DNA from 2 places in the Desulfogranum marinum genome. Region 2 is predicted to be linked to the other one. Evidence: riboswitches for the same ligand, from Rfam matches in the RefSeq annotation. Region 2 holds a riboswitch; the other holds the start of a gene.

Region 1 (11,838 bases), 410 kb from region 2:
CTGCAGGGCAAGCCCTCTCTCGCACGTTTTGCTGGTTGATTTTATGTCTATTCCTTTGGCAATAGAGCCTAAATTATTAGCAACCAGGTTGGCCACCTTTTCTGGAAAGGGAAGAGCGTAGAGCGAAAAAGAGATGTTACCTAAAATTTAGCTTACAATTGTATGAGCAAAGGCTATGGCCTTCTTTTTCGCTTCGCTGTCAAGATTTTCAGGGGTTGTACAGGAACCAATGTATAGTTCTCCGGCATTGATCGCCTTATGCGGAGCCTGCAATTTTCGGAATGCTTCAAATACCGGTTCTGCATTGTTTTCGTACGGTCCGCCCCCGGTCATAAGCAGCGCCTGTCGTTGTCCTTCAACCAGCGAAGAATGTCCGGGTTGATGATACCCAGTGTAGAGGCTGTATGTTCTGTCGATAAATGATTTGAGAGGACCGGCCAACCCCCAAAAATAAAGCGGAGATGTGAAGATTACCAGGTCTGCAGCGACCATCTCGTCAAGGATAGGCCATGTGTCGTCTTTCTGGATGCAGTTAATTTTATCTGCTTCTTTTTTGCACTGGCCGCAGGCAAGGCAGCCTTTTATAGTTTTGTCATGCAAGGTAATAGAGGTGATTTCGTGTCCCATGGAGGTTACTTCGGAAACAACCCAATCGAGTATGGTGGCTGTGTTGCCTTTTTGCCTGGCTCCACCCTGGAGTGTAAGAATTTTCAAAATATCTTCCTTGTATAGTCTTTGTCGTCTGTATGTTGAGAAAACATGTAACTGTTCAGCAGTGCTCCAAATGTTCACAAACTGAGCGATTTAGCAGATATGCCTCAACTTCCACGCATCGGTATGCTGAACGGGTAGATCGTGAAGGGTTGGGGTGCTCCCGAACAGATACGGAAAAAGAAGAACAGGCCCAATGCATGAAAGGGCTTTGCATTAAGGTTTGTTGCTACGGGTGTGTTTGTACAGGATAGCGTGGATTTGTCCAGTCAATTTGTGTTTGCTAAACGTTTTATCGCAATGCAATGGAACAGGGAGAAATAAATTGTCCGTTGTTGCTTAGCTTATATCCTCAGCTCATTTTCTTGGTTAGCGTTCCCATTCGCCCGCTTTTTCTTTTTGGCTGCAAACTGGATCGAGTATTTCTTCATTTTTCGCCAGAGTGTTGTTTTGTCTATGTTCAAATGGGCAGCTGTTTTTCCCCTGTGTCCGTTGAATTTGTGAAGTGCTGCCCATATGGCGCTGGCTTCTGCGTTTGAAAGAGGGTTTGCCTCACTCTCATCAGCTTTGCTGGTGTGTAAGGTGGACTCAACAATTTCTTCAGGCAGGCAACCCACATCAATAATTGAATCCTGACACATGACAAAACAGTGTTCAATAATATTTTCAAGCTCTCTGATATTGCCTGGAAAGTCATACTGCATAAGAATTTTCAGCACAGCCGGAGTGGCGGCCTGAATATTCTTTTTTTGAGACTCTCTGAATTTGTCTATAAAATGCTGCACAAGCAAGGGTAAATCTTCTCGCCGCTTACAGAATGGAGGGAGTGCTATATTGATAACATTGAGACGAAAATAGAGGTCACTGCGAAAAATACCTTTAGTGACCTGTTCTTTCAGCTTTTTATTGGTCGCTGCAATGGTTCGTACGTTTGCTTTGAGGGTGGTGGTGCCGCCTAGTGGTTCATATTCTTTTTCCTGGAGCACACGCAAAAGTTTTGCCTGCAGGGCAGGGGATATATCACCGATTTCATCTAGAAAAAGGGTGCCGTTTTCTGCCATTGCAAAACGGCCCAGCTTATCTTTTGTAGCACCTGTAAAGGCCCCTTTTTTATAGCCGAATAATTCAGATTCCAACAAGGTGTCGGGCAGCGCTGCGCAGTTAATAGCTACAAAAGGGCCCTTTCTTGAGCTGAGGGTATGGATAGCGCGGGCAAAAAGTTCTTTGCCTGACCCGCTTTCACCTTCGATGAGTACCGTACTGGTACTTTTGGCTATTGTTGGCAAAGTTGAAAATATTTTTTGTATTCTGCTGTTTTTACTAATAATGTTTTGGAAATTGTATTTTTGCGGAATGTTTTTTCGTACATTGCCAAGGCTGGAGACATTACGGAATGTTTCCACGCCTCCAATAACAACCTGGTCGCCATCTTTCAGCACAGAGGTGTTAATGGCTATTTTTAAATCATCGCCATGAATATCTTTGATAATCGATTTTTGGTTAACCATTTCCTTGCCGGTCTCAATGGATTTTTTGAGTGGACAGTCCGGTTTGGAGATGTTGGCTCCAAACAGGTTGAAGCACTTGGTGCCGATGGCTTCCTCCCGCTTAAAACCGGTTATCATTTCAGCAGCCCGGTTAAAGGAAGTTATTTCAAAATCATGATTAACAGTAAATGCACCGTCTGCAATGGACTCGAGGATGCAGGTGCTAAAGGTGTTATTGTTTTCGGGTAAATGACTGAGACATGAGCCCGGACACGCTGATGTTAAATCGGACCCGGACTGGGCAGAAGCAACATTGTCAGCAGGCAATTTTTCTTCTGTCTCGTTCTTGATTTTTTGCTTTTCGATTGAGTCAGCTTTATCAGGAGCGTGCTTTTTGGGTTGCCTGGCTGCTGGGTATTTACTTTTCTGCATGAGAAATACCTTGGTGCGGAACCTGTAACCGCATTGTTTCTATGCTTAGCACAGGTATTTCATCTGGTTGTTTAATGATGAGATAAGCGTGCAAGCAGTGGTCCCATTTTTTTTGGTTAGAACCATACTGTTCCTCTTTCTGTATTGTCTGCAACGACTAATGGGGGCAGCCGAGCTTGATAGATAGAGATAGTCTCCATACAAGATACCCGGTAGTACCAGCTGTCGTCAATACATGTGAAGTAACAGTTATGATAGAATATAAGGTCGATTGTTATCTTTACAAGCAATATCGATTGCTTAGTTCTTTATTGCCTGTCGTTTTATAGATGTGTAAAGTCGCGATTACAATTAATTGTTTGCACAATTTTCATATTGTCCGAAGACAAAAAAAACTCGTCGGGCTACATTTTTTGCATCTTTAACCGTAACAGTCATCAGCAGTATAGAGATGAATTTCCATCCAACGTTTTTGGAAAATTGCTCATTTGTCCGATTTCTTGTTCTATCCACGATTTTATCCTCGGAGGCAAGCGTAGGCTCAGCTGTTCAGCATACGTCTGCTGAAAAAATCATCGTTGTTCTCGGAGTCGAGGGTTATCCATACTTTAAATTTTACCTAAATCTTGCCACCTTTCGGGATTGCCGATTTTACCGAATCTGTCTTGTTTGCGCACACTTGAAGTACTACAATACGTCTGCGTGTACGCAGCCTCGCACCTTCGGCAAACTTGGCAATTGCAGGATTTAGGTTTTAATAAAAGACTCATTAGAGCTCTGTGCAGACAGCGCCATCTCCGTCAGTATTATGCCGGCTACAATAGTCACCAACTATGCATCATTGCCAACAACAGTTTTGAATCTGACGCCATCTGAACTAATAAGCAATCCAGTTTAATCGTGGTGCTCCTCGTAGCCGGTAAACATGGCCTTGAAATGAGCAAGCGGTGTGTGTCCTAACGTCGCAAGATAACAATGGATAAATATAAATGAGGTGAAAAAGAAAAATATAAGGACATGGATAGTGTCGATAATTTTTATTCCACCCAGTAACATGACATATTCCTCGTACCCCTTTACCTTCCACAGAAATAGTCCGGATATCATTTGCGCAGGGAGAAGTACCATCATGATGACGAGGTATGCTTGCTGCTGAAGGGCATTAAATTTATTTTCAGGGGTCATTACGTGCGGATTGGGTTTACCGACAAAGAATCCGTAACCATAATACTGAGCCTGTTTGATTGCCATGGCGACCACGTTTCTAAGATCAGGAATATAAATTTTTATTTTCCCTGTCCCGAGGTAATAGGCAAACCAAATAAAATAGTTGGCGATAGCCGCAAATCCAACATAATTATGGATTGAGATAGCGCTACTCAGCGTCATGAATTCTAATGTTTCCGCGTACCTGATCTGGATTCCGGTAATTATCAGGACAATAAACGATACCGCATTTATCCAGTGCCATATCCGGACAGGAACAGGGTGAATGTATATGAGTTTTTGATGATTCACTGAGGAACCTCCTTGTAAATTGAAAGAGAATAGAAAATGACTGTCACTGTTCTTTTCTTCTGTTGCGGAGCCTGACCGTTACAATTCTTAAAAAAAGATGACCAAATGCCCCCAGAATGCCGCCACCAAGAATAAGAATGCCTATTTTGTCCAACATTTTAATTTTGGTTCCACCCAGAAGGTAGAAGTGGCTTACATGGTAGCTCTCCAGCACCGAACGATCGATTGTATACCTTTCAACTGTGCCGTCATTATGTGGCAGGAGAATTGATACCTCGTTGAAGTAAGGCGAGTCGCCTGAATGACATTTTTCACAGTCATTTTGTGCGGCACCTCTGTTTATCTGGTGTGCTATTGGATGTATGTCGGCAACTAGTTCAGCCCGCAAGAGGGTGTGTATGTTCTGTTGCTTGAGCATGAAAAGCAAGTCCTCAAGTTCATCGCTATCGATGATTTTGTTGCCATTCTTGTCAATGGTGGCCATAAAGTTTTCATTGGTAAGACCAAGGGCCTTTAAGATTTGGTCACCGTCATAAAATTTATTGGTAACAAGATCATAAAAACGAAGATTGATGTATTTCGGTACATCAGGGGCATGGCACACAACACACTCAACAAAAGCAAAGTGCGAATCGCCGGCTGGTAACCAGTCGTGGGAAAGATTGGGGTTGTGGCATTTCAGGCAGATAGTGTTTGCCCTTTCTGCTACCTGTACCCCTTCCATCGGCTTCACATAATGGTAATCATGGCAGGCATAACAACTCATGGTTACACCTTTTTTACGGATTTTCATGTGCACACTGTTTTGGAACTCTGTTCCGGACTCTTCGTGGCATTCGGTACAGGATACAGGCTGTAGCTCCGCCTTATGGGGTATATCTTCATCCCAGTTGAGTTCCTCTATGTCAGTGTGGCAGTCAACACAGGTTATGCCGTTTATGTTGTGGATCGAATGTTCAAATTTTTCTTCATCCACATACATGGATTCTGTAATCGCGGTCTGCAGGATGTTGTCAGTACTTTCCTTGGTAAGCGTTTCATCGGAATGACACTCAAAGCATTCTGAATTTTCAGTCGCCCTGAGTGGCGTTGGGTAAAGCCAGGATGCAAGCATAAGGGAACATCCCAGGTGCAACATACAGCGGGTTACTTTTTTCATGGCATGGTTTCTCCTGGTAGACTCCCATCTGTTGTTTGGAGCCTGGTGAGTAAAGTGAAGTGGTTTAACATTTTTTATATGCTGTTATTTATCTTGTCCGGTCGCTGACAACTATCTTGCCCGGCATTTCACTCGTTGTATAACTGTCATTACTTTTGTGAAGCAAAAGGCGTCCTTGCTAGAGTTTGTACTGATCTTTCCACTGGCTTACCCTGCGTTGAAAGGTACGCAGCTTGTTATCGGAAAATCTACCTGGATGTTCTTTCTGCAAATGTTTAAATAAAGTATTTGCGGTCAACCTCGGATTTTCCTTCAAAAGCGGTACAACCTCCTCGCCCCATACCTCAGCAAAAGAATCGGGGTGGGTTCTCCAATTTCTCTTTTTATTATTAATGGGTTGGAATTCCCCTTTTTCAATCCTGCGACCAGACCTTTCCGATATACCGGCGATGGCAGCAGCCGTTTTTTGGGTTTTGCCGTTGTCGCGTGCTTCCTTATACAGTTTTATTTGTTCTATATTTATGGGCTTGCCAGACACGCGAAACCTCCATTCACAAAAGATGTTTCTTGGCCGATATGCAGCAAATACAATCGGCCATTTTAATTGCCATTTATCGGCCATTGTAATTGTCATCTGTAAGGCACAATACAACGTGTCGATACATACAGGTTGCATTTCATGTGCCACCTTCTGTTGTGCGTAAAATCAGTGAGATGGAGTGGGCGTTGCTGAAAGATGTTGCAATGATGCAATCCTTTTTTTAAGGAATGCTTGCAAAAATGCAATCATTGCAAGTCGTGTAGGTAAGCTGAAATAGTGGAGTAGTAGCTCAGCTCCGAGGATATAATTTTGAGCATATCGAGATTAGGAGAGAAAGCTGTTATTCAAGATGTGCAGAGGTAAAATGCACAGCCTCTTCATAAAGTTGTCAGGGTATGGTGGCAGCAAGGTAGCAGGTTGATAGTTGCTGACTGTATGTTCAACACAAAGGGGGTGTGTAGTTGTTTATAGCATTGACGTAATCTTGAATCCGGGACGGCACAGAATAATGTGTAGGAAAAATCAGGATGATTGTGCGGAAAAAGGCAGTTTTACTGTTGCAGATGCAATCAGCAAAACTGCCTGGGGAAAAGTAAGGTGAAAAAGAAAGTGTTTATTGTTCGTTGTGTAACAGATTGTATTTTTTACTGTATTAAACCGGCATCATATGGCCGCTTGCTCCTGTTTCTGTTTCCAGCTTCTTATCAATAGAATATCCGATCAATCCATAGCAATGGGCAAACAGAACTGCATTTACAATATTGATCATAACTAATTGAGGCGCACTGATAACTGAATTAAGTTCAAGTACTCCGCTGCCGAGCAAGCATAAAAAGCCTATTGATCCATGTGTTAAATTGGCTATAAGTCCTATTAATCCCAGCAACTTTCCGATCAAAGGAATATACGTCATTTGTAATAAACCGAGACTTACCGGAGCAACGACTAGTCCAAAAGCGATACCATTAATCAACCATCTGTGCTTAACTTGGAAGTGCTTTGTAAGTTGTATGCTTGACAGGGGGATGATTGCAAGAAAAATTAACCATTGACTCATGACGCGTCTCCAATCTTTTGTAATTAGTCAGTATAATCACCTGGGATGTTTTAAATTCCGGATGATTACCCTTAAATTGTCTTCATGAATAAGTTCATGAAAAATTTTCTTTAGTTGTTTTATTCATTGCACGTACTGTGCCAATGAGTTTTTTGTAGCTTTATGTATAATATTCAGTAGTTTATGCGTTGCATGGTTGTTTGGAGTATTGCAATAAATGATTGCAGAACTGCAATGAAAGGGTGAAAAGAAGGAAATGCGTGCACTGGTCAGGATGCATCTTGAGTGAAAAAACAACCTGTTTTTTTCAGATCTCAGCCGGTAAGTCCTGTTGCTGAAAAGGAAAAATGGCACACTATGTAGAGTGGCTGGTGGGGGAATGCAAAATAGCTTGTGGGGTAGCAGGTTCAGCAGTATGTATCATGGATATATATGCCTGGAAAGAGTGTCGCCTCAGGCTCTATGCGTTCACCTCTACCCAGGCCTGTCCATGAAAAAATCCACAGTTCTCTATTGTCTTGCCGGAAATAAAACCTACTGTAATTATTGTCCCGGCTACTGCTGCTACCGTTTGCAAGGGTCAACGCTCTATCTGGATGCCATTGATATCAATCGGATAGCCCGCCATTTTCACATTACTGATGGGACGGTTAGGCTACGGTATATGGAAGGAAAAAATACCTTCAAGGTCAGGGAAGACGGCTCTTGTATTTTCCTCAACAACAACAAGTTTCATGCCCGCTGTATGATTCACACTGCCCGCCCCAGACAGTGCCGTGAGTTTCCGTATGAGCGCCCCTGTCCCTATCTGGAACGTGAAGATTTGCTGGAAACTATCCAGCCCCGCATAGAACAGTATATAGCAGACCGTTTTAAGAGCGGTTCTTAATCTGCTGAAAGCTTCATTGGCTCCCGGAGATACTTTGGATTGCTCAGGACAGCGTCAGGCAACTGATCCAAGGATATGTTGCCTTTTTTTCATAGATTGTATGCCAAGGAGATAGCGCAGCCTTTGATCAGGCTGCCGGTGGAAAAATACATGCAATCAGTCCGCTGGCTGCTTAGGCCAATAATCGGCAGAGTAGCTTGCGTAATCAGGAAATAAAATAAATTGCTTTTTTTATCATTACTCATTAGTACTTGCTCGTTCCGATTGGGGTGTTCTGCACTAGTGGCAGGGCTGAGATCATACTCATCGAACCTGATACAGTTCATACTGTCGCAGGGAATTCGGAGATCGCTTTCCCCGCCGGAATTTTTCCAGCCTCCTGCAAAGCCTTCCCGCCTTTCCCCGACAGTCTCGTTGTTTTTAATCGTTGCCGATACAAAAGGAGATTGTGCATGAAAAGCGGAGAAGCTCTAACCCGTTCCCCCAAAGGTGGGGAGCAAAGCGTTTCTGTCATACAAAGATACGGTCATTATATCAGTCAGTTGGGTCCGGCATGGATCATCGGTGCCGTGGCCTGCGGGCCGGCAACCCTGGCCAGCGTAGCCATTGCCGGAGCAACATACGGCTACAAGATGCTGTGGGTGGTAATCTTGAGTGCTGTATTCGGCACCACCGCACAGTATCTGGCTGCCAGGGTCGGTATCCTGGAAGGAATGGGCATAATTGAGGCAACGGAAAAATACTTAGGCAAAAGCTGGGCATGGATACTCACCATTGACGCACTCCTGGCCACCTGGCTGGCCGCCATGTTCCTCATGAACGCCCTTGCAGGCGTAACCTCACTGGTGACCGGCCTGGAAACCCCATACTGGGGAGTTGTATACGGCATACTGATCACTCTTTTTCTGGTGCGCAAAGGATATCGGAAATTTGAAACAGTTTGCAAAATCCTGGTTATCTTTGTTGTGGCATGTTTTGTGGCGACCCTTTTTATGGCAGATCTCTCGGCCGCAGGAATCTTGGGGGGAATTCTTCCTAATCTGCCGGGCGGCATTGATGCGGCCCTGATGATGGCGGCTATCATGGGCGGTGCGGTTCACATCACCATTATCGGGATGCATACCTACAATACCAATGCCAGAGATTGGAAACCTAAAGACCTGCCCCTGGCAAGATTCGACACCGTAACCTCAATGGGGATGGCTTTTGGTCTCTACAGTGTCGCTATTTTTCTGGTAGCTGCAGCCGTACTTCATCCCAATGGAATTGGAGTGAAAAGGGCAACAGACGCAGCATTGGCTCTGCAGCCTCTTTTAGGGGACAGTGCCATGAAAATTTTCATGATCGGCCTCTGGGCTGCAACGCTGTCCACCCTTTCTCCCACCTTTATGGCTGGAGCATATTTCATTTCCGGGAAAATGGGATGGGCACAGAATGTTAAGGATAAGCGTTTTGCAGGAGCGGTTTTTGCCGGATGTTTGGTGAGTATGCTCGGTCCCTTTGTCAAGGGCAGCTTTTTCCTCCTGCTCCCATTGATGCTTGCCCTGGGCCTTACTGGCACACCGTTGGTCATCGCGATTATTCTCTACCTGCTCAACCGATCAGGCTGCACCGTCAAGAATTCGGCTTTACTCAATTTTATGGGTGGCCTCACTTTGCTGGTGACCTCCTTTCTTGCCGTCAGGTTTCTTCTTACTCAATTTGGGATTATGTAATGCAGGATGTCGATATTCAGCACTATCTTAACAGGCAGACCCTGATTGCCGGTGATGTTAACTCCGGCAAGACCACCAAGACCACTACGGTCCTGGAGCAGTTCCTCCATGCTGGATACGGTGAGCAGATAGCAGTGCTGGATTTGTCTCCAGATCCTGTTCAAGGGATCGGCGGAAAGCTGCCCCTTGGTCCGGGAACGCCTGTTATGTACCTGACCACCCAGATTATTGCGCCCCGCCTTATGGGCAGGGATGCGGAGCATACACTTGAGCTGGCGGCTGAGAACGCTCGTAAAATAGAAGGATTGTTTGCGGAGTTTGCTAGGCAGAAACGGGATATTTTGTTTGTTAACGATGCAACCCTTTATCTCCAAGCCGGTAATTATTATCTGTTTCTTGAAACGTTGGCAAAAAGTTCAACTCGAATTATTAACGCCTACTATGGGATTACGTTTGCAGATTCAGAGCTGACCAAGCGGGAAAGAACGTTGACCGACGCCTTAATGGGCGTCAGTGATGAAGTTATCCGTATGTAAAAGGAGTATTACTCGTAATGTCGTTTTGGAGGAGCAAGTAGTTTGGGAGGTGGTTGAGCGTTTTCTATGGCTATGAACAGTGTTGAACGCATTTATTTTCAAAACAGAGGCAATTCATGGCAACCAAAAAAGCACTCATCGTGGGGGCAACCGGACTTATCGGCGGGTACTGCCTCCAGGCACTCCTCAAAGACCCAGCGTATGCAGGGGTCATTGCTCTTGTAAGAAGTCCTCAGCCCATGACCCATCCTAAGCTCAAAACAGTATATGCAGGATTTGATAACCTGGAGCCTGCGCTGGCAGGGATAGAGGTGCATGATGTCTTTTGCTGTTTGGGAACCACGATTAAAAAAGCCGGATCTCAACAAGCCTTTAGAAAGGTAGACTTTACTCTGGTGCTTACAATAGCTGAGCTGATGAGAAAAAAAGGTGCAATCCAATTTCTGGTAATCTCTTCGATGGGTGCCGATAAAAACGCAAAGGTATTCTATAGCCGGGTGAAGGGGGAGATGGAAACGGCGCTCAAGCATGTGGGGTATCCGTGCTTACGTATTATTCGACCATCGTTGCTGCTGGGACCCAGAAAAGAATTCCGCCTGGGAGAGAAAGTAGGAACACTGTTAACTCCCGTGCTGCAACTGTTTTTGCGTGGGCCGCTGGGGAAATATCGACCAGTCCAGGCAGAAGCAGTTGCTCGCTTTATGGTAATGGTGGCTCATCAACAACCATCGTCCGGCGTCCATGTATACGAATCGGATATGATTTGCCAACCAAAAGGAATGAAAAGGCAAAAGGATCAAAAATAGTGGTTTCGGCAAGTAAGCCCCAACCCTATGGGTACCTTTTCCTCGCCGCAAGATAATGAGCGTCCACCTTCTTCTCTGCTTCTGTAACCAGAAGCCACCACCCGACCTGGAATTGTTCATTTCCCCTGTATCCTGTATTTTGTTTGACTTGAAATAGCGACAGATGTATCGTCTAATCTGTTGAACTTACATGACAACCTGGTTCCTCCAGGTGTCCAATGTCATTTTCAAGTGGAGACAATTATGCAATTTTTACGATCAGTATCTTACCTCTCTCTCTTGTTGCTCCTCCTTTCCTGCCCAATCTACGCAGCGTCTGCCGACACCACAATCAACGGCAATGCCGGGTCAACCCTTTTTGCGCAAAGTTTTGGCGCATTCAATGAACCCTGGGCTATGACCTTTCTACCTGATGGAAACCTCCTGGTAACGGAGAAACCCGGCACTTTACTCCTCGTCGACCTGGATGATCGCTCAACAATAACCGTAGAAGGTGTACCTGAAGTAGCTTACGGGGGGCAGGGTGGTCTGGGTGATATAATCCTCCATCCTCAGTACGAGGAGAACCACTGGGTATACTTTTCGTATGCTGAGGAGGATGCATATGGAAAAAGGGGTGCTGTCGTTGCCCGGGCCACATTCCGTCCTGCTTCTGCCAAGCCAAAACTGGAAAACGTGGAAGTCATCTGGCGGCAGACACCGAAAGTATCAGGGAGTGGGCATTACTCACATCGGTTGGCATTCAGCCCAGATGGAAAATTATTCATCACTTCCGGTGAACGGCAAAAACAGAAGCCGGCCCAAAGCTGGACCCAAGACTTGGGCAAAGTTATCAGGCTCAACGCAGACGGCTCAGTGCCCGCAGATAACCCGTTTCAGGACAAGGGCGAACTCGCGAAAACCTTCTGGTCCCTGGGGCATCGCAATCTGCTTGGTATTGCTTTTGATGGGCAGGGGCGACTGTGGACACACGAAATGGGCCCAAGG
Region 2 (11,838 bases):
GGACGTGAAGATATCTGGCATCCGGAAAAGGACACTTACTGGGGGGCGGAAAAGGAGTGGCTTGCCCCTAGTGGCAGCGAAGGCAGTCGTTATTCTGGTGAACGTGATTTGGAAAATCCTCTGGCCGCAGTGATGATGGGATTGATTTATGTTAATCCAGAAGGTGTAGACGGTAACCCGGATCCACTGAAGACAGCTCATGATGTGCGTGTAACCTTTGCACGTATGGCGATGAACGACGAGGAAACCGTTGCACTCACAGCCGGTGGACATACTGTGGGTAAATGTCACGGTAACGGCGATGCCTCTTTACTTGGTCCGGAACCTGAAGCAGCCGGTCTTGAAGAGCAGGGCCTGGGCTGGAACAACAAGACAAAACGCGGCATCGGTCGTGACACTGTATCGAGCGGACTCGAAGGGGCATGGACCACGAATCCAACCACGTGGGACAATGGCTATTTTAAATTACTACTCAACTATGAGTGGGAGTTAAAGAAAAGTCCTGCCGGCGCCTGGCAGTGGGAGCCTGTCAACATCAAGGAAGAGGATAAGCCTGTTGATGTTGAGGATATGACCACTCGCTATAACCCGATGATGACCGATGCAGACATGGCCATGAAGATGGATCCTGAGTATCGCAAAATAGCTGAACGTTTCTACAAAGATCCTGAATATTTTTCTAAAGTCTTCGCACGCGCATGGTTCAAACTGACCCACCGCGACTTGGGGCCAAAAGCACGGTACATCGGGCCCGATGTGCCGCAGGAAGAACTTATCTGGCAAGACCCGGTTCCGGCTGGAAGCAGCGATTACGACGTACAGGCTGTAAAAGAAAAAATTGCTGCCAGTGGTTTGACCATCAGCGAAATGATCTCTACTGCATGGGATAGCGCTCGAACTTTCCGCGGTTCAGATTATCGTGGTGGTGCCAACGGAGCACGTATTCGCCTGGCCCCGCAGAAAGACTGGGAAGGCAACGAACCCGAACGTCTAGCCAAGGTGCTTGGCGTACTTGAACCGATTGCAGTTGAAAGTGGTGCAAGTGTTGCGGATGTAATTGTTCTGGCAGGTAACGTCGGGGTCGAGCAAGCTGCCAAGAAAGCCGGCTTTGATATTAGTGTACCCTTCTCGCCCGGACGCGGAGATGCAACCGATGAAATGACCGACGTCGCATCCTTCGAAGTTCTGGAGCCACTCCATGACGGATATCGTAATTATCTGAAGGGAAACTATGTGGTGAGTGGAGAGGAGCTAATGCTTGACCGCACGCAACTGATGCGGCTTACTGCTCCGGAGATGACGGTACTGGTTGGTGGCATGCGCGTGCTTGGTTCCAATTATGGCGGAACAAAGCACGGCGTATTCACAGATCGTGAAGGTACCCTGACGAACGATTTTTTCGTTAACCTGACTGACATGAGTTATACATGGAAGCCGGTCGGTGATAACCTCTATGAAATCTGTGATCGTGAGACTGATACAGTTAAGTGGACGGCAACGAGAGTGGATCTTGTATTTGGTTCTAACTCTATTCTCAGAGCTTATGCTGAAATCTATGCACAAGATGACAACAAGGAAAAGTTTGTTCAGGACTTTGTCGCAGCATGGGCCAAAGTTATGAACGCAGATCGTTTCGATCTTGCATAGATGAAGGTAAACAATAAAGCATAATAGCAACGGAACGAATAGGGATTAGTTCCTAAAGCCTATATTTATTTTGAGCGCAACATTTCTGCTACCTCGAAATGTTGCGCTTTTCTTATGGCTTAGAATAGACATCTACGGCAGCATCACTTTTCAACAAAATAACGTGGCTTTATCCTGCCTACATAATGCAGTATATTAAGTCTATACCTTCTCCAGTATTTCACGACTGCGCTTGACCGCACAAAGATCGCCGCACATGGTGCACACATCTTTATCAATAGGCTGGGAAGAGGCACGATAGGCACGTGCCTTTTCAGGATCAATGGCAAGATCAAACATCTTTTCCCAGTCCAGTTGTTTTCGGGCATGGCTCATTTTGTTATCCCAGTCAATGGCATTGGGGATGCCTTTAGCTACGTCTGCGGCATGGGCAGCAATACGAGTGGCAATAATGCCTTCCTTCATGTCGTCCTGATCGGGCAGGCGCAGGTGCTCTGCTGGAGTAACATAACACAAAAAGTCTGCACCATAGGTTGCAGCCAGCGCTCCGCCAATGGCAGAAGTGATGTGATCGTAACCGGGGGCGATATCGGTGACAATGGGCCCAAGGACATAAAAAGGCGCTCCATGGCAGAGTTTTTTTTCGATCTGCATATTAGAAACCACCTCGTTGAGCGGTACATGGCCAGGACCTTCGATCATTACCTGCACATCGGCCTCCCATGATCGTTTGGTCAGCTCACCCAAGACAATCAATTCCTGTATCTGAGCAGCATCGGTAGCATCATTTAAGCTTCCGGGGCGCAGGCCGTCTCCAAGGCTGAGGGTCACATCGTACTTTCTGCACATTTCAAGCAAACGATCATAGTGTTCAAAAAATGGATTTTCCGCATCATTAACATCCATCCAATGCAACAATAACGAGCCGCCGCGACTGACTACGTGGGTGAGACGTGGGTTGTTTTTCAACCGCTCTACAGCAGTGCGATTCAGCCCGGCATGAATAGTTAAAAAATCCACCCCGTCTTCTGCATGCATTTTAACGACATCAAAAAAATCATCTACAGTAATGGCACCAACATTTTTTCCATAACGGGCTACAGCATCATATACCGGTACAGTCCCAATCATAGCTGGGCAAACTTCTATAGTTCGTTTACGAAACGTCTGGGTATCGCCGAAGGTACTTAAATCCATAATAGCGTCTGCTTTGAGTTCCACCGAGCGATGAACTTTCGTCAGCTCGGCTTCAACATCGCAGCAATCTTCAGACACACCTAGATTGACGTTAATTTTCGTCCGCAGCCCACTGCCGATACCACAACCAATAAGGTTGGTGTGGTTCACATTGGCAGGTATAACGATATGACCGTTGGCCATTTTGGTCAAAAGATCGCTTTCTGTAATCGCTTCGCTAGCCAATACGTCCTGCATCTGCTTGGTGACAATACCCTGCCTGGCTGCATCCATCTGGGTTGTGTATGTGGTCATTTTTTTCACTCCGAAAGGTATATGTTTCTCGTTTTTGATAAATACATCAGGCCGAAAAGGCATTGTTTAAGTTTTTCACAGTCTGGGTAATATTGTCTGCACCGACAATCTCTGTTACCAAACAGATTGACTGAGCACCGCGTTTTACTACCTCATCAATATTGTGTTGTTTAATGCCGCCGATGGCGACAAAGGGAATGGCGACATTTTCCACTACATATTCCAAATAGTCGAACCCGGTAGGTGCGCAGACATTTTCCTTGGTCTGAGTGGCATAAATCGGACCGACCCCGATATAATCTGCCCCCACCTCTTGAGCCTTGTGCATTTGTTCAGGGGAATGGGTCGACAATCCGATAATTTTGTCAGGTCCGAGCAGACGACGAACCGCATCCACTGGTAAATCTTCTTGGCCCACATGGACGCCATCGGCATCTACCAGGAGGGCAATGTCGACAAAATCGTTGATGATAAAGGTCACCTCATGCTCCCGGGTCATTTCTCTGATCGTCTGGCATTCTGATAAAATGTCACAATAATCTTTCAGGTGTCTTTTCTCTCGGTACTGTATAACTTTAATGCCGCCCTTGATCATCTCCTCAACAACCTGAATATTGGAACGGCCACAGGAAAACTTTTCTGCTGTAATGCCGTAAATTCCTGAGGGAAGAAGTAAGTTTCTATTTGTCATTGCCTTTTCCAAGAAGAAAGAAGGACCGCTGTCATGCCGGCAGCCACTGTAATAACTTTGTGGGCATACAGAGTTGCGTGACAGCAGTCAGTGATAAAATCGCCAACAACATGTGTGTTGCCAATTTTTTTGACCTGGATGGTTGCAATATCGCTCCCGGCAATACCGCTTGCAGAAATAACCAACCGTTTGCTTTGCCCGAAATGTTCAAGCACCAATTTTTTGTCAGTTTTTTTGTCCAGCCCTTCGACAATGGTGTCGCAGTGAATAAAAAGCTGATCAATATTGGAAGGTGTAATGCGTTCAGTGCTTATTTCAATTTCGACGTCAGGATTGATGCGCATCAGGTTGTAACGCAGCATATCGACCTTCATTTTTCCAACCTGATCAGCAAAATAAAATTGCCTATCCAGATTGGACGATTCAACCCGATCAAAATCAATAATTTTCAATGCAGTGATGCCGCTACGAACGAGGTTCACCGCAACATTGGACCCAATCCCGCCAGCACCAGCTATCCCGATCTTCATAGACTTGCGTCCCAGTCTTTGTAAACAGGCTGGTAACCATGGGCAGCAATAGCATCTGCGACCTGGCACACACTCCGCGTGTCTGTAATTTCAAACTGTGGGGTATCGGTCTCTTCGTTTTGCGTATAACCACCAACGCTGGTACATACCCCGGCTGAAAGGCGAGTGGCGCCAAGCTGGATTAAATTATCACGCATAAGCTGATTTTCCCGAGTGGAAACAGTGATGCCAGCGCGTGGTTGAAAAAGCCGTAATGCGAGCAAAAACTGGACAAAGGTCTTGTCGTTAACAGGATACTTAGGAGTAAAATCACACTCAGCTTCGTTAAAGCGGGGGAGGGATACGGAAATTTCAGTATCAAGATAGTTTTCATCCAAGTAAGCTGCGTGCAAACCGGTAAAGAAAAACTCACTCCGCTTTTCTCCTAGACCCAGCAAGGCACCGATATTGACAGATCTGAAACCAGCTTTTGCTCCCCGTTCAGGCCCATCGAGCCTGAAATGGTAGTCTCTTTTCTTTCCTGCCAAATGGACCTCAGCATAAATCGCTTGGTCATAGGTTTCCTGAAAAATAGTAAGCCCATCCACCCCTGCCTGATTCAACTGCCTGTATTCATCAACATCCATTGGAAAAATTTCTATTGAAACCGATGCAAAATATTTTTTAAGGCAGGTAACGGCTTCAACCAAATAATCCATGGGGGTCGCATGTTTTGATTCACCGGTAAGCAGCAGTAAATGCTGCAATCCTGTTGCAGCAATAGACTGGGCCTCTTTCTCGATTTCTTGAATAGACAGTTTGCGACGGACAATATGATTAGTTTTATTAAAACCGCAATAAATGCATTGGTTAGAGCAAAAGTTAGATATGTAAAGCGGGGTAAACAACTGAATAGTTTTACCAAAGTACTGTACTGTCAGACGTTGCGCCTTGTGAGCTATCAGCTCTAAATGTTCAGCCGCTTTGGGGCTGAGCAGGGCAAGAAAATCCATGGGTTGGATTGAATCTTTGGCAACGATACGCTCTATCTCTTCATCCGTGACCTGGGCAAAAAAATCTGGAAAAGGAAATTCTTTATACTGCTCAACTATTTGAGAGAAGGACATGGTTCACTCCTGTCAAAGGGAAATGAGTACATAGTAAAAATAGCCTCATCAATTTAGGAACCCTGTCAATGGCGAGGATGCCCGAGCTGTTGTACTCGTACCCGAGGCCTCTGCCAGGTAAGCAGCTCGGCCAGCACGAACTGCCAAATCAAAAGCGTTTCCCATTGTTTTCGGATCGTTTGCAGTAGCAATAGCAGTATTTACAAGCACCGCATCTGCACCCATCTCCATTGCTGCCGCGGCCTGAGAAGGCATCCCTATCCCCGCATCAACAACTACCGGGACGGTGCAGTTTTCAATCAGCATCGCGATTAGCGGTTTTGTTTCCAGGCCACGGTTTGTACCAATCGGTGCACCAAGCGGCATGACTGCAGCAGCACCTGCGGACTCAAGCCGTTTGGCAAGGGGTAAGTCGGGAAGGACATAAGGCAGTACAACAAATCCTTCCTTAGCCAGCAACTCCGTAGCTTTGAGCGTCTCGTAATTATCCGGCATCAGGTATTTGGAGTCGGTGATCACCTCAATTTTGACAAATTCACCACAGCCGGCCTCCCTTGCTATTCGGGCTACCCGTACTGCCTCTTCTGCGGTTCTCGCACCCGAGGTATTGGGAAGAAGAATGACGTTATCAGGAATGAAATCAAGGATGTTTTCTGTTTTTGACCCGAAATCTATCCGCCTCAAGGCTACGGTGATCATCTGGGAACCACTGGCCTCAAGCATCTCAGGGATCTGCGCGTTTGTCGAAAATTTTCCGGTTCCGGTAAAGAGACGATTTGTAAAGGTTTTATTGCCGATTTTTAGCCCTTGTTCCACCATGGTTCACCCTCCACCGACAAAATTAAGCAGTTCCAGTCCATCACCTTCCTGAAGCTTTGTTGCTGGCCACTGTTCCTGTCGAATTATTTGATCATTGTGTTCAACAACCAACGAATTGGAATCGAGTCCTAGCTCTTTCACCAGTTCATCAATAGTGCTCGCATTACTGGTTTCAATTTTTCCATTGATAGAAAACTGCATAATTTCACCCCTTAAAACGAAAAAAGCCACTTACCCCAATTAGGGTAAGTGGCTTGAAAAAATAAAAAAATTATAAAATAATTTTGTAAATTCGTTATAAGCCGCTTCCCTTCGCCGGTATTACCCGGATCAGGTTGTAAGGGTTGGATAAATTCCTCTCAGCAGAGACAGCACCCCTAGCGATGGCTTCTTGTATAAAGGAGCCTTTTGGTTTTGTCAACAAGATAATAACATTACAAGAAGAGATACTTTTTAACTATAAAAGAACAAAATTAAAAACATTATTTCAGTGCTTTAGAAAGAACAGTTAATGTTGCAAGACAAAAGTAAATAATTGAAAAGCATAATCAGAATGGTAAGGGAATGCATTGTTCTAGGACTGCATGAAAGGAGAGATATAGCTACATCAAAAACTACATACATCTTATAATCCAGAAAAGAAACGATGCACTTATGCAACTGCCGAGATTTCCAGCCAAAGGATGGATTAAATATGATAGGCAACTCAAGCGTATAGCCATTTTAAGAAAAAAGGCGTGCTGGTTTGCTATAAAGGCTAAGAGCTGAGTAAATAAAATCCTAAATGCAGTCATAAAAAGAAGAATCGATATTGATGAAAAACCAACTCAACGCCCACATTTGCCCTTTATGCGGCTGTAAAACCTGCAGCCTATTTTACCAAGATACCACAAGAAAATACCTGCGTTGTTCAGACTGTGAACTCGTTTTCGTCCCTCAATTTTACTGGCTTAATTCCGCTAATGAAAAAGCGATCTATGATTTGCACCAGAATTTTCCATCTGATGAAGGGTATCGAATTTTTTTATCGAGATTGACCAATCCGTTATTAAAACGGCTCAACACAAAACAAAAGGGGTTGGATTTTGGTTGCGGCCCAGGTCCAACTCTTTCGTACATTCTAGAGGAGCAAGGCCACCAAGTCGATTTATATGACCCTTTTTACTACGATGATCCTTCTCTTTTTTTTAAGTCGTATGATTTTATATGTGCCACAGAAGTCGTGGAACATCTACACAACCCCAGCGCGACGTTTACCTCATTGTTTCAGGTACTAAAACAACACGGCTGGCTGGGTATTATGACGAAGATGGTAATCGACAAACAGGCTTTTCAGAGTTGGCACTATATCCGCGACCTGACACATATTTGTTTTTATAACCGCTCTTCTTTTGAGTACATTGCAAAACGTTTCAGCGCCAAAGTAAGCTTTTTCGGCAATGATGTAATTTTGCTCAACAAGTTGTAACTACATAAAAAAAGTAAATAAAGCCGGAGCAGGAATGTCCGACTTTATTTTTAGGAGAGTAGTTGATCAATCAAAAGCCATACTTGTGTTCCACTCTTTCCACACGTTACCTACTAATTCAGGACCTGGTTTTAAGGTTTTCTTACCGGGTTTCCAGCCGGAAGGCGTTGCCTCGGCACCTTTAGTTTCGCGAATAAGTTGGAAAGCTTGTATCTGACGGATAGTTTCACTTACATTTCTGCCTACAGGTGGCGTCAGCACTTCAAATCCCTGAATAACGCCGTCTGGGTCGATGAGAAAACGGCCACGGGCTTCTACACCAGCTGTTTCATCGAACACACCAAATATTTTTCCCACCTTGCCACCCGCATCCGACAACATCGGAAAGGGCACTCCTCCGTCGACCATTTTTGATAATTCGTTATCATCCCACATTTTATGAACAAACATGGAATCGATGGACATGGAAAGGACCTCTACACCAAGCTCTTGGAAAGTTGGATATTTTTCAGCGACCGCTGAAATTTCAGTAGCTCAGACGAAGGTAAAATCGCCCGGATAAAAGCAAAGGACCACCCATTTGCCAAGATAATCCGAGAGCTTCACATTAACAAATTTACCTTTTTGATACCCTGGGGCAACAAAATCAGGGGCCTTTTGACCGACCATTACCATTGAACGTTCCTCCCTTGGCTGTACTTGTTGTTGTTCTTGCGTTTCAACTTGCTCTTCACCCACTGGGCCACCGGTTGGCCGTGCGCATCCAACTTCAGCTTCTTCTGCCATACTATTCTCCTAGGTAAAGGTTACATGCATGTGGTGCACTGCTTATTCCTGCTGAGACTTCCTACTCAAAAAAAGACTACCACTAACACTCACAGTGAACCGGAATCACGGGTACTGCAATATCATGATCACATTTTAAAAGAGCATTGCTCTTGCTATCCTCTTTCACAGAGTTCAACAAGAATGCCGCCGGTAGCTTTAGGATGAAGAAATGCTATCTTTGCTCCTCCTGCGCCAATTCGTGGCGTTTGATCGATGAGCTTAACACCCTTTTCTTTTAATTCGTCCAGGGCGGCAGCAATATCTTCCACTTGAAAAGCAACATGTTGAAAACCAGCACCTTTCTTCTCTATAAACTTGGCTACTGGTCCATCGGGAGAAGTTGACTCCAACAGTTCAATTTCACTTTCGCCAACAGGAAAAAATGCTGTGGTGACTTTTTGTTCTTCAACCGTTTCTGCTCCTTCGAATTCAAGGCCTAAAACGTCAGTCCAAAATTTCTTTCCCTCATTAATGCTATTAACGGCAATACCAAGATGATTAATTTTAAGAATTTTCATTGTGAACCTCTCTGTTTGTTGTTCCATCCAGACGCTGTCGCTACCCAGGAAGGAACGATGGTTTAACCAATAATCAGTTGGTGGTATAGGATGAAGCACAGAGTTTGCGCAAGTTCATCCACGTTAATACTCATCGCCTTAGCACCCCTGTTTCCATATCGGATCTATACTTTAACACTATTGCTGGTAAGCATAATTTGCTATGCTCCAGGGTCATCATATCTTACAGAACCTAACAATAAAAAAGATTTAAATGCCTGTTTAAGCATTGTTATCGAAAATAATAATAACGAGAATTCACTCACGGGCCATTTGGTATCCAAAACTATTACGACAAGTGCCACTACGTGACACATGGTGTCTACTAATAACGGTTATCCGCAAAAGGGCAAAAAAAACTACTTCTTTTGACAATTAAGACAAAGTCCGTAAAAATCAAGTCTATGGCTTTCGATTTTAAATCCTGTTTCCTGCATCATCTTTTCTGTTATTTCTTTTAAATCAAACATTGATGGATCAACAATCTTCCCGCATTCCGTGCAGATAACATGCGGGTGGGGATAGGGTTTATTTGCGTCGTAGCGGTTACCTAATTCACTAAACTCTAATTCAAGCACTTCACCTTTTTGTTTGAGCAGATTCAGCGTCTTGTACACTGTCGCCAAGCTCATGGTTGGGTAATGAGCAACAAGTGTTTCATAGATGCTTTCTGCTGAAGGATGGTCTTTGCTGTCGGACAAGGCTTTTAAAACAGCATACCTCTGAGGGGTGATACGGTGATCATTATCCTTGAGTCGCCTTACCATCTGCTCTAGTCTTTTCTCTGGCTCTATTTTGTGCTGTTCAATTCCCATTTTATTAATAATTTATTGTTATTGATAATGATTATCAAAAAAGTGTTTTCCTGTCAATAATAATTATTAAAACTAAATCGATTTACAGCTCACCTAATTGGCTCAGTAGTATGAACCCTGGAAAACTAAGCATTTTGAAATTTTCTAAAGGTCTGCAACCAATGTTTTTTAACCATGAGAAAACATGGCGCCTCGATGTATTGAAAATAAAAAAGCTTCCAGAACGATTAACATTATTGTAGTTTTTTTGTGACGAAAATATCAAGGATATTTTCAAAACACCGAGTTTTGCACCCATAAGGATCTACACCAAGTGATTAATGAATATCTTGTTTACGTTATATTGGCGGTTACGATTGTTGCCATTCCAGGCCCTGCAGTTGTTTTAACAATCAAAAACACTATTAAATATGGGGTTAAAATATCTGTTGCGGGCATTTTAGGCAATTTCATTGCCATGGTCGTTATGGCAACAATCTCCGCTTTCGGGTTAGGTGCTATTATCCTAGCCTCTTCAGCTTTATTTACCACAATGAAAATAATTGGCTGCATGTATTTAATTTATATCGGTGTCAGGGCTTGGCGGTCTCCACTGCCTTCAAAAGGTAAAAATTTCTCCCCTTCATCGCAAACCAACAAAGAATTTTCCTCTGTATTCAAGGAAGGACTTTGGGTTGGCATAAGCAACCCTAAAGCTATCGTTTTTTTTACAGCCCTGTTTCCACAATTCATAGACGCTGGCAGATCGTTTATCCCGCAATTTACTATACTCATCCTTACCATCGAAGGCATATCTTTTTTTATTCTAACAAGTTATGCGTTACTCTCTGCAAAGGCTGCAATTTATTTATGCGGTGAAAAATCAATGAAAATATTCCAAAAAATCACAGGTGGAGTCTTTATGGGGTTTGGAGTTGCTTTATTGTATGAAAAATAAAAGAGAGGGGTACTGCTCTACTGGTGAAACACCCACAAGCTCACTTCCACGGCAGAAGAACCAAACGACAGGCTCTTGGATTTTGACAACCTACAAGCAGCTAACACATATCAAGGCTGACGGCACAGAAGATCAGCGATGAACAGATCATGTAAGAATACTCAAACAACGGGTGCAACAGGACAGATCAGACCGATCAGCCCAAGGGATATTGGCTGGATTATATCACAACATGGTTTGCTTTATGCGCAAGAATTTCATTTTGATGTGCATTTTGAAATAGACATTAGCCGTAAAGCAGTTTCAATTTGCGATAGAGATGATCCATTTACACGTATCTGGCTCAAGGAAATCAACAGTAACAACGCAGGATCACTTGCCATCTCCAAGGTCGATGAAAGGGTGGCGTTTATTAATTTTTTGCTGGTTCTCCCTGCCTACCGAGAAAAAGGCATAGCAAAAGAGTTGATGCACTTTGCAATCCAACACGCTGAAACAGGCGGTGTAAAAAAGGTTCGCCTGGAAACATACAGCTGCCTCACAAATGCGAGAAAACTATATGCAGATCTAGGCTTCCGCATTGCAGGTCCTGTTAGAGCGTTAAGCAAGTACGGGCAAAATTTTCATCAGGAATTCTGGGAAGTAACACTATAGCAAAAAGAGCCTTTAATCGTCGAAAAATAGAGTTATTCAAAAGGATAACTGGCCTTGCACATAATCAGTTGCTGTAAAACTTATGTGATCCGTATTGGGCAATAAAGGTCATGTCATCGGCCCAGTGGGGATGAACCCTGGTATGATGGTAAAAAGTTGCTCCTTGTGTAAAATCAGGGGTAGTTAACGCTTTGAGTGCAATACTGGCACTTTGTTGCAGCGCTTTAAACTCGGTGGGCAGGTAGGACTGTTTTTGAAAAGTCCAACTGAACTGATAGGGTGCGGTAACGATCTC

What was found. Region 2 has a riboswitch for thiamine pyrophosphate ahead of thiS (sulfur carrier protein ThiS). Riboswitches for the same ligand answer to the same signal wherever they lie in the genome.
Region 1: linked by a shared signal. The riboswitch ahead of ACHZCY_RS04465 (NRAMP family divalent metal transporter) and the one ahead of thiS (sulfur carrier protein ThiS) in region 2 are both predicted to bind thiamine pyrophosphate.

What each region holds. Positions count from the first base shown of each region.
Region 1 is NZ_CAXXRO010000002.1:824,178-836,015, reverse strand. Features, by position in the region: gene ACHZCY_RS04505 (flavodoxin family protein) at 148-714, opposite strand; gene ACHZCY_RS04500 (sigma-54 interaction domain-containing protein) at 1,056-2,630, opposite strand; gene ACHZCY_RS04495 (cytochrome b/b6 domain-containing protein) at 3,525-4,148, opposite strand; gene ACHZCY_RS04490 (cytochrome c3 family protein) at 4,192-5,307, opposite strand; gene ACHZCY_RS04485 (hypothetical protein) at 5,486-5,845, opposite strand; gene ACHZCY_RS04480 (hypothetical protein) at 6,501-6,905, opposite strand; gene ACHZCY_RS04475 (hypothetical protein) at 7,253-7,399, shown strand; gene ACHZCY_RS04470 (YkgJ family cysteine cluster protein) at 7,396-7,794, shown strand; TPP riboswitch at 8,050-8,151, shown strand; gene ACHZCY_RS04465 (NRAMP family divalent metal transporter) at 8,247-9,509, shown strand; gene ACHZCY_RS04460 (hypothetical protein) at 9,509-10,045, shown strand; gene ACHZCY_RS04455 (NAD(P)H-binding protein) at 10,162-10,851, shown strand; gene ACHZCY_RS04450 (PQQ-dependent sugar dehydrogenase) at 11,095-11,838, shown strand, end outside.
Region 2 is NZ_CAXXRO010000002.1:417,606-429,443, reverse strand. Features, by position in the region: gene katG (catalase/peroxidase HPI) at 1-1,647, shown strand, start outside; gene thiC (phosphomethylpyrimidine synthase ThiC) at 1,849-3,138, opposite strand; gene thiE (thiamine phosphate synthase) at 3,185-3,829, opposite strand; gene thiF (sulfur carrier protein ThiS adenylyltransferase ThiF) at 3,826-4,359, opposite strand; gene thiH (2-iminoacetate synthase ThiH) at 4,356-5,465, opposite strand; gene ACHZCY_RS02650 (thiazole synthase) at 5,514-6,284, opposite strand; gene thiS (sulfur carrier protein ThiS) at 6,288-6,485, opposite strand; TPP riboswitch at 6,575-6,673, opposite strand; gene ACHZCY_RS02640 (class I SAM-dependent methyltransferase) at 7,099-7,752, shown strand; gene prxU (thioredoxin-dependent peroxiredoxin) at 7,819-8,538, opposite strand; gene mce (methylmalonyl-CoA epimerase) at 8,694-9,098, opposite strand; gene ACHZCY_RS02625 (Fur family transcriptional regulator) at 9,497-9,952, opposite strand; gene ACHZCY_RS02620 (LysE family translocator) at 10,266-10,889, shown strand; gene ACHZCY_RS02615 (GNAT family N-acetyltransferase) at 11,028-11,543, shown strand; gene ACHZCY_RS02610 (cell wall hydrolase) at 11,608-11,838, opposite strand, start outside.